3 regions of the Oceanobacillus aidingensis genome follow, and region 2 is predicted to be linked to each of the others. Evidence: riboswitches for the same ligand, from Rfam matches in the RefSeq annotation. Region 2 holds a riboswitch; each other region holds the start of a gene.

Region 1 (3,266 bases), on a different contig from region 2:
TGTTTTATTTACGGGAGAAGTGATGGAGCGGATGATTTTCCGATCAGCCATTTTAACTTTGGTGAAAAATTTCTCATAAAGTGTTTTTCCAATGTCTTTCTTCCTGTAATCCGGGTGTACACCGACAAAATGAATATATGCTTCATCTGACTGATCTTGAGATAAAAATCCAATTAAAAAACCTATTATCTCGTCATCTTCTTCTGCGATAAAGCTGGTATTCTTAAAATGTTGAAAAAATAATTTAGGCAGCATTCCTGCCATATCACGCCCGCCCCACCAGTCGTTTATCTGCGGAATCAGGACATCATAATCCGAACTTTGTAAACTGCGAATTTCCATTCTACATTCTCCCTTTTATTTGAAACGATGTACTATCATTCGTATAAATTCTTTTATTTACCATGATAAAACAGCTGAATATTCTTATTGTTATTACTAATATATCAAAAAATTATAATGATTTCTTTCTTTGTTTGAATTTTTTTGGAATTTATATTTAATTTTTCACGCCCGTATGTTAACCTTGATTTAAATTAGGTTGACAAAGAGAGGAGCGTTTTTTTGTTCAAATCGTTTAAAAATCAATTCATCCTTTCGTCAGTTGTTTCAATATTATTCATCATAAACACTTACTTACTTTTTAATTTTACTTATCAAATCAGTGACATAATGGCAAATTTATTTTTGTTCATCACCTTAGCTTCCGTTTTCAATACTGGTTTATTAGCTCAAAAGTATTTTCATTCAAAACAATCTTCTCTAAATGATTCATAGTACGTATTCAAAAAAGTTCGACAAAAAGGAGATTTGGAAAGCTCACCTCTCCAAATCTCCCTTGCTCATCACTCTTATTTCCAGACATCTTCAGCAATTCGCACAACATGCCGGATTTTTTCCCATTGCTGTTTCTCACTCAATAAATTCCCTTCCTCTGTGGAAGCAAACCCGCATTGAGGACTCAGGCAAAGCTGATTCAACGGTACATAGCCCGCCGCTTCTGTAATTCTTGCTTTAACAGCCTCCGGATCTTCCAGCTCGCTGAACTTAGACGTGATAAGACCCAGCACAATGAATAAATCATCACGGTTCACATGGCGTAAAGGTTCAAATCCGCCCGAGCGGTCATCATCAAACTCCAGGAAAAGACCATCCACCTGTAAACCGCCAAAAATCGTTTCTGACACCGCCTCGTAACCGCCGCTTGACATATAGGTAGATTGGAAATTCCCCCGGCAAATATGCATTGTTACCAGCATATCATCCGGTCTGTTCGCAATCGATTCATTGATTGCTCTCGCACATAATTCAGCTGTTTTCTCTGGATTTCTTCCTTTTTCAAGCAACGAATTTCTGCCCTTCTCTGAGAAAAAGGTTGCCCAGGACGTATCATCCAACTGTAAGTAGCGGCAGCCTTCATCGTATAATGCCTGAATCACCCCTTGATAAGCAGCAACCAGGTCATCAATAATGGCTTCATCATTTTCATAAATTCCTTCTTCAAAATCCGCCCGGAAAAAGAGCATGTTCGGACTCGGAATCGCAAATTTTGCAACCGCATCCCCGGCAATACCATGCAGGAATTTATAATGCTCAATCATATAATGATTACTAAAACCAATTTTACCGGTTACCTTAATGCCTCGTTTTTTCGTTTCCACACCAGTGAATTGCAAGCCTTGCTCCGCGGTATAGCCTTCCACGCCATCGAAGCCTTCCAGAAAATCAAAATGCCACCAGGCACGGCGAAACTCCCCATCTGTCACCGATTGAAGACCTGCTTTTTTCTGCTGTTCTACCAGTTTGATAATTTCCTCATCTTCCAATTGACGCAATTGTTCTGCACTGATTTCTCCTTTTGCCCTCTGGGCACGCGCTTCTTTTAAACGCTTGGGACGAAGAAAACTCCCTACATGATCTGCTCTGAATGGAGCCCGTGTATTTTTTGTCTCTGCTGATATCGCCATCGAATACCCCTTCCTCTTTGTCTCCTATATTCATTCTATATTCCATTAAAAAAAACCCCTTCCGAAAATAGAAGAGGTTCGATATGATAAAATCTCTTCTTATCTTCAAGCAAAAATGCTTCTGGAATTAGCACAGTACAAATCAACGTCTGCTGCTAAGGCTTCAGCGGGCCAGTCCCTCCACCTTTCTCGATAAGAATATATGGAATTATACGAATAATTACAGTTTACTTTACATGGAAGCAATGAATTCGTCAAGGAGAATCCCAAAATATAGGAATCTTTCTGCGATCGATTTTAAATCAAAATTGCGTTACCTTTTTTTATCGGAAAAAATTTTATAATCTTCACTGATCACAAAAGCAGAAAAATACAAGCAAAAAAATAAAATAGCTGCTCCTTCCCATGATACACTAACCCTCGTAAATAGGGGCTCAATACATATTTTATAAAAACTAACACTAAGCAACCATTGAACGACATAACTCCAAAGCATTACTTTCTTTGTCTGTTTCATTTTCGCTGCTTTAAGGATTAGCATATATAACAAATCAAACAGCATCCCCACCACGTAAGACAGAAAAAGCAATCCTCCGAAGTAAAGAAAATTAATAAAAATACTATCAAAAAAATGTATTTCGATAAGATTCCAGCCTGCTAAAATATTAGATAAACCATATGTTATTAAAATAGGAATGGCTACAATAACTGCGATACTACCCATTACTAGACCAACAGTAAGCAAATTGGCAACAAGGGTAGAAAAATCCATTTTTTTATTATTCAAAATTCATTGAATCCTCCTTGTCTATACCTATATTATAAGGGACTATTACATCCTAATGAATATATATTCTTTTAACTCACTGTACTACAATATCAACTGAAGATTTCCCTAAATTTTCATGTTTCTGAAACGACAGTAACAACTTTTTTATCGCTCAGTTAGTTTAGAGCCATTCGCTCCCCAAATTTTGAGCTGTAGTTTTCGTAGCAAATTCATCTTCTTTTTGATTTAATTCCATCCTATCACATCCTATGTGCCGATAAACTTCTACTAAATGAAGGTTCTATTTATAAATCTTTTAAAAAAGCTAAATAATTTTCTAACGTTTTCACCTCTCGCTCGGCTATAAACAATAGAAAGGGTTCATAATCCCCTTCTGTTCCAGAAATATCTAAAGCCTCGTAATACTTGAATCTATCGTCCTTTTCAATTGTAATTGGAGGAAATCCAGACTTCATCAATTCAAAATTCATAAGTAATCTAGAGGTTATTCCATTTCCGTTAGAAAAAGG
Region 2 (3,266 bases):
AGGCTAATTTTCATTATAATTTCTTTAGAAAACTTAGCGAAACTTGTTTTATCAAAGAACCCGCATGATATATATGCTTATTAATAGGTGCGAAAGTTGAGATTTTAATATTAAAAAACTGCAAATTCGCCAGGCTACAGCAAATTCGCAGTTTTATTTTACCTTATTAATTTAATTATGAAACAGCTGCTTTCTTTCGTAATTTAATCAGCATAGATGGATGCAGTATCGACCTCAGAACCTTTGTGCTCTTCAGAACCTTTATCTGTTTCTGAGTCTGAGTTTTCTCCCTCTTCTTCAGTCTCATGCTCTCCATTATTTTCTTCTTCTTCGGGATTTCCTTCCTCTGATTCCGGCTCTTCACTCTCTACATCTTCAGAATCGGGTTCCTTGTTGTTTGCATTATCATCGTTGCCATTTTCTTCCTCTTCCGGCTGTTTCGGCGGTTGATCCGATTTATCTTTTGAATCTTCTTTCTCTGAATTCTCTTCATTCCTGTCATTTGTGCCGGGCGCCTCAGTTTCAGCTCCAGAATTATTGGAATCAGAAAAGCGGCTATTTTTTTCAGATTGATTCTGATGTACAGAAGCTGTGGAACGTTGCGTATTATTCGATTCTGATTCTCGGCTTTCTGTATTCTCATTATTTTCACCAGCTGCGTTTTCCTTATTTGAAGCGTTACTGCTTTGTTCACTGTCAGCTGGCTCATCATTTGTTATTTGATTAGATGATGCTTCCTCAGAAGCTATATAATCTTCTTCCTGCACCTCTGTTTCTGGATTTGTGTATATTTCTTCCTCTGTTTCGGTACCTTGAGTCACAGTACGCTCTTCCTGCACTTCTATTTCATTGTCTTCCTGCTGAAGTATGTTGCGATAATCTAAATTAGCTGTTTGATAAATTTGTTCATTGTCTCCTAATAACCGATTATTCCAGGAGGTTGTAAAAATCTCTACGCTTTCTCCAGTTTGTCCAGTTCCGTCTTCTGTACTCACTTCCATTGAATATTCTACAGAGCGGTTATCCTTATAAATCCCCATGCCAATGATGATAATACAACCTGCTAACATAGAAATGTTTACCCATAATAGCTTTTTTTTGCGCATATATCTTCTTCCTTTTTAAATAGTTTCATTCGGATATTTATTATTTCACCCTTTTTATTATCAGACATATCCAACTCATTCAGAGTAATTGTCCATTTTATAACCATTCAACAATACGTTCACTACACTACCATTGTAATCGTCATCGGAGTCCTTTTCAAATACTTTTCGTTTTTTTCAAGCTTCTTCTTTCTATACACAGCCTCTAAGCCAGTGTTGCCGGCTTTTTCATTTTAAAAAAAATCAAGACTTGATTTTTTTTCCTCGCTCTTGTAAAGTTAACGTAATTATAATTTAATAAAATTCCAATTCTTATCCAGAGAGACGGAGGGACTGGCCCGACGATGTCTCAGCAACCAGCTGCTTCTAGCAAGGTGCTAATTCCAGAAGGGAACTCCCCTTTAAAGATAAGATATGTATCATCACGATATCATACCCTTCTTATCTAATCTCTGGAATAAGAAGGGTTTTTTATTGATTTCACATGGGAAAATCATAAGAAAACAGCATATTCGCGAAAGATAAGCGAATTCATGTTTCTGGATTGAGGAGGCTGAAGAAAAATGAGAAAAATAGAAACAGCATTAGTACAGTTAGGTAATAAAACGGACGAACGGACAGGGGCTATAAATCCGCCTATTTACATGTCAACAGCTTATCAGCACCAGGGAATTGGCCATTCCACAGGTTATGATTATACGCGTACCAAGAATCCGACCAGATCTGTTTTAGAGGAAGGTTTCGCAAAGCTGGAAGAAGGAGATGCTGCTTTCGCCTGCAGCTCAGGAATGGCAGCTATTCAATTAGTTCTCTCCTCCCTGTTTCGTATGGGCGATCACCTTATCGCGACAAAAGATATCTACGGAGGAACTTACCGTATTTTTAATCATTTTGAAAAAGCTTATAATATTTCCGTGACCTATGATGTCTGTCAAAATATCACGGAAACAGAACGATGTATTAACGAAAATACAAAGGCTATCTTTTTAGAAACACCGACGAACCCGTTACTTCAGGAGGTGGATATTGAAAAGTATGCGGAGCTGGCTAAAAAGCATAACCTGCTGCTTATTGTTGATAATACTTTTTTAACACCTTATCTCCAGCAGCCAATTACGCTTGGTGCGGATATTGTAGTGCATAGTGCGACAAAATATATCGGCGGCCATAATGATGTTTTAGCCGGTCTGGTCGTAACCAAAAGTCCTGACCTTTCCGAAAAATTATTTGAAATGCATAATGCGTCAGGAGCAACATTATCTGCTTCAGACAGCTGGCTGCTTGTCCGCGGGTTAAAAACACTTGCATTGCGTATGCAGCGTCACGAGGAAAACGCACAAAAAATTGCTGCTTACCTGCGAGACCACTCGTCAATTGGACAGGTTTATTATCCAAATAAAGGCGGCATGCTTTCATTTTGTTTAGAAGATGCCGACCAGGTGCGTTCTTTCTTAGCTAACCTCAACTTAATTGTATTTGCCGAAAGTCTGGGCGGTGTAGAAAGCTTTATTACCTATCCTACAACACAAACACATGCCGATATGCCGGAGGAAGAAAGAGATAACAGAGGAATCGGTGATGACCTTCTTCGTTTCTCTGTAGGAATTGAAGATGCGGAGGATTTAATAGCAGATATTGAGCAGGCGCTGCAGGTTGTCAGTAAAATTTAAAACAATACCCCAAAAAAGAGGCAGCTCATTTTAAAGCTGCCTCTTTTTTAGAGTAAAGATGAAATTATATTCTTCCTTACATATTATTTAATTTGCTCAACATTCAACATATGGAAGCATACAGCCATTTCATCGTATGCTTCCATAATTTAAGGTTCATTTAAGGTTCGTTACCCTTTTATTAAACCTAAATCCACTTTCCATTGTAACCATTGCAGCTGTCTCGTTTTACGAGGTAAGAATTGACGAATATCTTCCTCATGGTACCCAACTTGGAATCTTTTTTCATCCACCAAAATTGGACTTTTCAGCAGTCTTGGGTATTTGTGAATTAATTTCAATAAAGTTTGCAGAGACAAATCCTCTACATTCAAATTCAATTCTTTAAAAATTTTAGAACGGGTTGAAAGTATCTCATCCGTGCCTTCCACAGTCATTTGTAAAATATTCTTTAGTTCGTCAATTGTCAATGGTTGATGTAAAATATTTC
Region 3 (3,266 bases), on a different contig from region 2:
TGGGTAAAAAAAGAAGATGGAAAAGTTCGTATAGGAATTACAGACTTTGCACAGGATGAGCTTGGCGATATTGTTTTCGTAGAATTACCGGAAGTCGGCGATTCTTTAGAGCTGGAAGAGCCATTTGGAAGTGTGGAATCTGTTAAAACGGTATCCGAGCTGTATGCTCCAGTCAGCGGAAAAGTGGTAGAAGTAAATGAAGAACTGGAAGACAGCCCAGAGCTTGTGAATGAATCACCGCATGAAAAAGCATGGATGATTGTTATTGAACTTGAGAATGAAGCAGATTTAGAGGAATTATTAGATTCGAAAGCATACCAGGAATTTATCGAAGGATAATAAAATTACATTACACCTATTTTAGAGAAAGAGAAAATACAGGCGCTGCTCCTGAATTTTCAAAAAAGGCTCTAAAAATAGGTGAAAAAGAGCTGACTTTTCCACATTCGTGTATAGTTAGCTCTTTTCTTTTCATATAATATAGAAAAAGCATAGGATAGGATTAGGTTAAAAAAGATGTTTACCTAATCACTTCGATAAGGAGTGCAAAACGATGATGGAAGATGATTACAACAAAGTCATAATCGTTGAAGGGTTATCTGATAAAAAGCATCTAGAAAAAATTCTTGACGACAATACCATCACCATTGTTTGTACAAATGGAACCATCGGTGTAGAAAAATTTGAAGAGCTGTTGGAATATTATCATTTGGACGATACAGATGTATTTATTCTGGTGGACGAGGATGATTCGGGAATGAAACTCCGAAAACAGCTAGCCAGGGAACTGCCGCACGCAGAGCATATTTATGTAAGCAGTGAATTTCGTGAGGTTGCCGCCACCCCAAAAAGAATGTTGGCAAGTATTCTGGCAGGAAAACGCATTGGAATCAATCTCAATTACCTTGCAAAATGGTAACGTAAAACGTTAAAATAAGAATGGATTCTATTCGCCGAGGAAATAAATAAGGAAAGATGCGAAGTCGTTTTATACGCAATCAGTGTAATCCTTTCACTCAGCATATATTATTTTATGGGAAGAAAAAGATTGAGGGGAATGAACTTGAAACAGTTTAGTGGAGAAGAAAAGAATCATCAACGATTCATACTATATATTTATACACCATTTTGCGGGACATGTACGGTAGCCCGCGCTATGCTTGAAAAAATAGAAAGACTGCATAAAACTGATATATTTACGGAGATGAACGCGTCCATGCACCCTGATTTTATGCAGTCTCATCAAGTCGAAAGCGTGCCATGTCTTGCATTTATGGAAAACGGTAAAATGATTGAGAAAGTGTACACGTTTCAATCGACAGCAAATATTTATCAGTATTTGATGAAATACAAACCGGAATTATTCACAGCAATAAACAACTAAGTTTTTTCTGTACAAGAGGACGGTTCAATATACGAGAAGCAGCAGATTCCACAGAAACCTGAGTGAATGGCTAGGGATTGTGATTGACAAGGCACAAATGGCATGCTACTATAATGGCACTTCATTTAAAAATAGGCAAACTCTTATCAAGAGCGGTGGAGGGACTGGCCCATTGAAACCGCGGCAACCTTCAATCATTGAAAAGGTGCCAATTCCTGCAGGAAACTGTAAAGATAAGGGAGCAATGGACGATATTGTGTATAATAAAGCGTCTTTCTGTTCTCTTGCAGAAAGACGCTTTTTCAATGAAGAGAAAAGTAAATCGTACACAATAAAATAGGTTTGTACACATATAGGAGTGAAATAAAGTGATATCCATTGAAGGATTGAAGAAAATATTCTCTTTAGAAAAAAAAGATATTGTCGCTGTTGATAATTTAAATCTTAACGTAGCAGATGGAGATATCTATGGCGTCATCGGATACAGCGGGGCAGGGAAAAGTACTTTTGTCCGCTTGATTAACAGGCTGGAAGAACCGACGACAGGTACGATAAAAATCGGTGATCAGGTTATTACCTCCTTATCGAAAAAGGATTTGCGTATCGCCAGGCAGGATATTGGAATGATATTCCAGCATTTTAATCTGCTCTGGTCCCGGACAGTCGCTGAAAATATAGAATTTCCGCTTGAGATTTCCGGTGTGGAGAAAAGCGACCGGAAAAAGCGGGTGCTGGAATTGATTGAATTAGTAGGCTTGGCAGGAAAGGAAAATGCCTATCCGGCACAGTTAAGCGGCGGACAAAAGCAGCGGGTCGGAATTGCAAGAGCATTGGCGAATTCACCGAAAGTCCTGCTTTGTGATGAAGCGACCTCCGCACTTGATCCGGAAACAACGAATCAAATCCTGCGTTTATTGCAGGATATTAATGAAAAGCTGGGTCTAACCATTATTTTGATTACCCATGAAATGCATGTTATCCGCAAAATTTGTAATCGGGTTGCTGTGATGGAACAAGGGAAAGTGGTAGAAGAAGGAACGGTTCTCGATGTATTTACCAGACCAAAGCAGCCGGTAACGCAGAAGTTTGTTGAACAGCTGACTGGTCCGGATGAGGAAGAGGAAGACATGACAGAGTTGAAGGAAAGATATCAAGAGGGCGCGTTATTACGGATTCAGTTTTTAGGAGAAAGTGCAAATCAGACCGTAATCAGCCAGCTTGTGAAGAATTTTGATATCCATGTTAATATTTTGCAGGGGAAAATCACCCAGACACAGGTCGGGAGCTATGGGACATTGATTGTTCAGCTGATTGGAAATCAGCTGAAAGAGGCAATGCAGTACCTGGAGGAACAGGATGTTATTGAATTGGAGGTAATTCAGCATGCTTGAGGAATTATTTCCAAACGTTACGATAGAAGATTTAGTAGAAGCTTCTCAAGAAACACTTTACATGACCATTATAGCTTTAGTCGGCACAGCCATTATTGGCTTACTTTTAGGGCTGCTGTTATTTTTAACGTCGAAAGGGAACTTTTGGGAAAATCGATTGATTAATTTTGTTGTTGCAACATTTGTCAATGTATTTCGTGCCGTTCCGTTTATTATATTAATCCTGCTGTTATTTCCTTTCACCGATTTTGTAGTAGGGACATTGCGCGGTCCTAATGCTGCACTGCCGGCTTTAATCCTCGGATCTGCACCTTTCTATGCAAGATTAGTGGAGATTGCATTGAAAGAAGTAGACAAAGGAGTTGTAGAAGCTGCAAAAGCAATGGGAGCTAAAGCAAGTACGATTATTTTTAAGGTGCTGCTTCCGGAGTCCAAGCCTGCACTTGTATCGGGGCTGACGGTTACAGCGATTGCTTTAATCGGTTATACTG

The links. Region 2 has a riboswitch for S-adenosylmethionine ahead of ACFO3P_RS22815 (methionine biosynthesis PLP-dependent protein). Riboswitches for the same ligand answer to the same signal wherever they lie in the genome.
Region 1: it holds a riboswitch for S-adenosylmethionine, as region 2 does, so the genes downstream of both, ACFO3P_RS16190 (5-methyltetrahydropteroyltriglutamate--homocysteine S-methyltransferase) here and ACFO3P_RS22815 (methionine biosynthesis PLP-dependent protein) in region 2, are expected to answer to the same signal.
Region 3: it holds a riboswitch for S-adenosylmethionine, as region 2 does, so the genes downstream of both, ACFO3P_RS13590 (methionine ABC transporter ATP-binding protein) here and ACFO3P_RS22815 (methionine biosynthesis PLP-dependent protein) in region 2, are expected to answer to the same signal.

Annotation. Positions count from the first base shown of each region.
Region 1 covers NZ_JBHSFT010000044.1:27,170-30,435, forward strand. The annotation lists gene ACFO3P_RS16185 (GNAT family N-acetyltransferase) at 1-342, opposite strand, end outside; gene ACFO3P_RS16190 (5-methyltetrahydropteroyltriglutamate--homocysteine S-methyltransferase) at 852-1,967, opposite strand; SAM riboswitch class I at 2,064-2,166, opposite strand; gene ACFO3P_RS16195 (hypothetical protein) at 2,281-2,754, opposite strand; gene ACFO3P_RS16200 (Fic family protein) at 3,042-3,266, opposite strand, start outside.
Region 2 covers NZ_JBHSFT010000050.1:373,870-377,135, reverse strand. The annotation lists gene ACFO3P_RS22820 (hypothetical protein) at 204-1,106, opposite strand; SAM riboswitch class I at 1,416-1,520, shown strand; gene ACFO3P_RS22815 (methionine biosynthesis PLP-dependent protein) at 1,670-2,776, shown strand; gene spx (transcriptional regulator Spx) at 2,947-3,266, opposite strand, start outside.
Region 3 covers NZ_JBHSFT010000020.1:88,928-92,193, reverse strand. The annotation lists gene gcvH (glycine cleavage system protein GcvH) at 1-339, shown strand, start outside; gene ACFO3P_RS13600 (toprim domain-containing protein) at 554-919, shown strand; gene ACFO3P_RS13595 (thioredoxin family protein) at 1,064-1,384, shown strand; SAM riboswitch class I at 1,525-1,624, shown strand; gene ACFO3P_RS13590 (methionine ABC transporter ATP-binding protein) at 1,753-2,775, shown strand; gene ACFO3P_RS13585 (methionine ABC transporter permease) at 2,768-3,266, shown strand, end outside.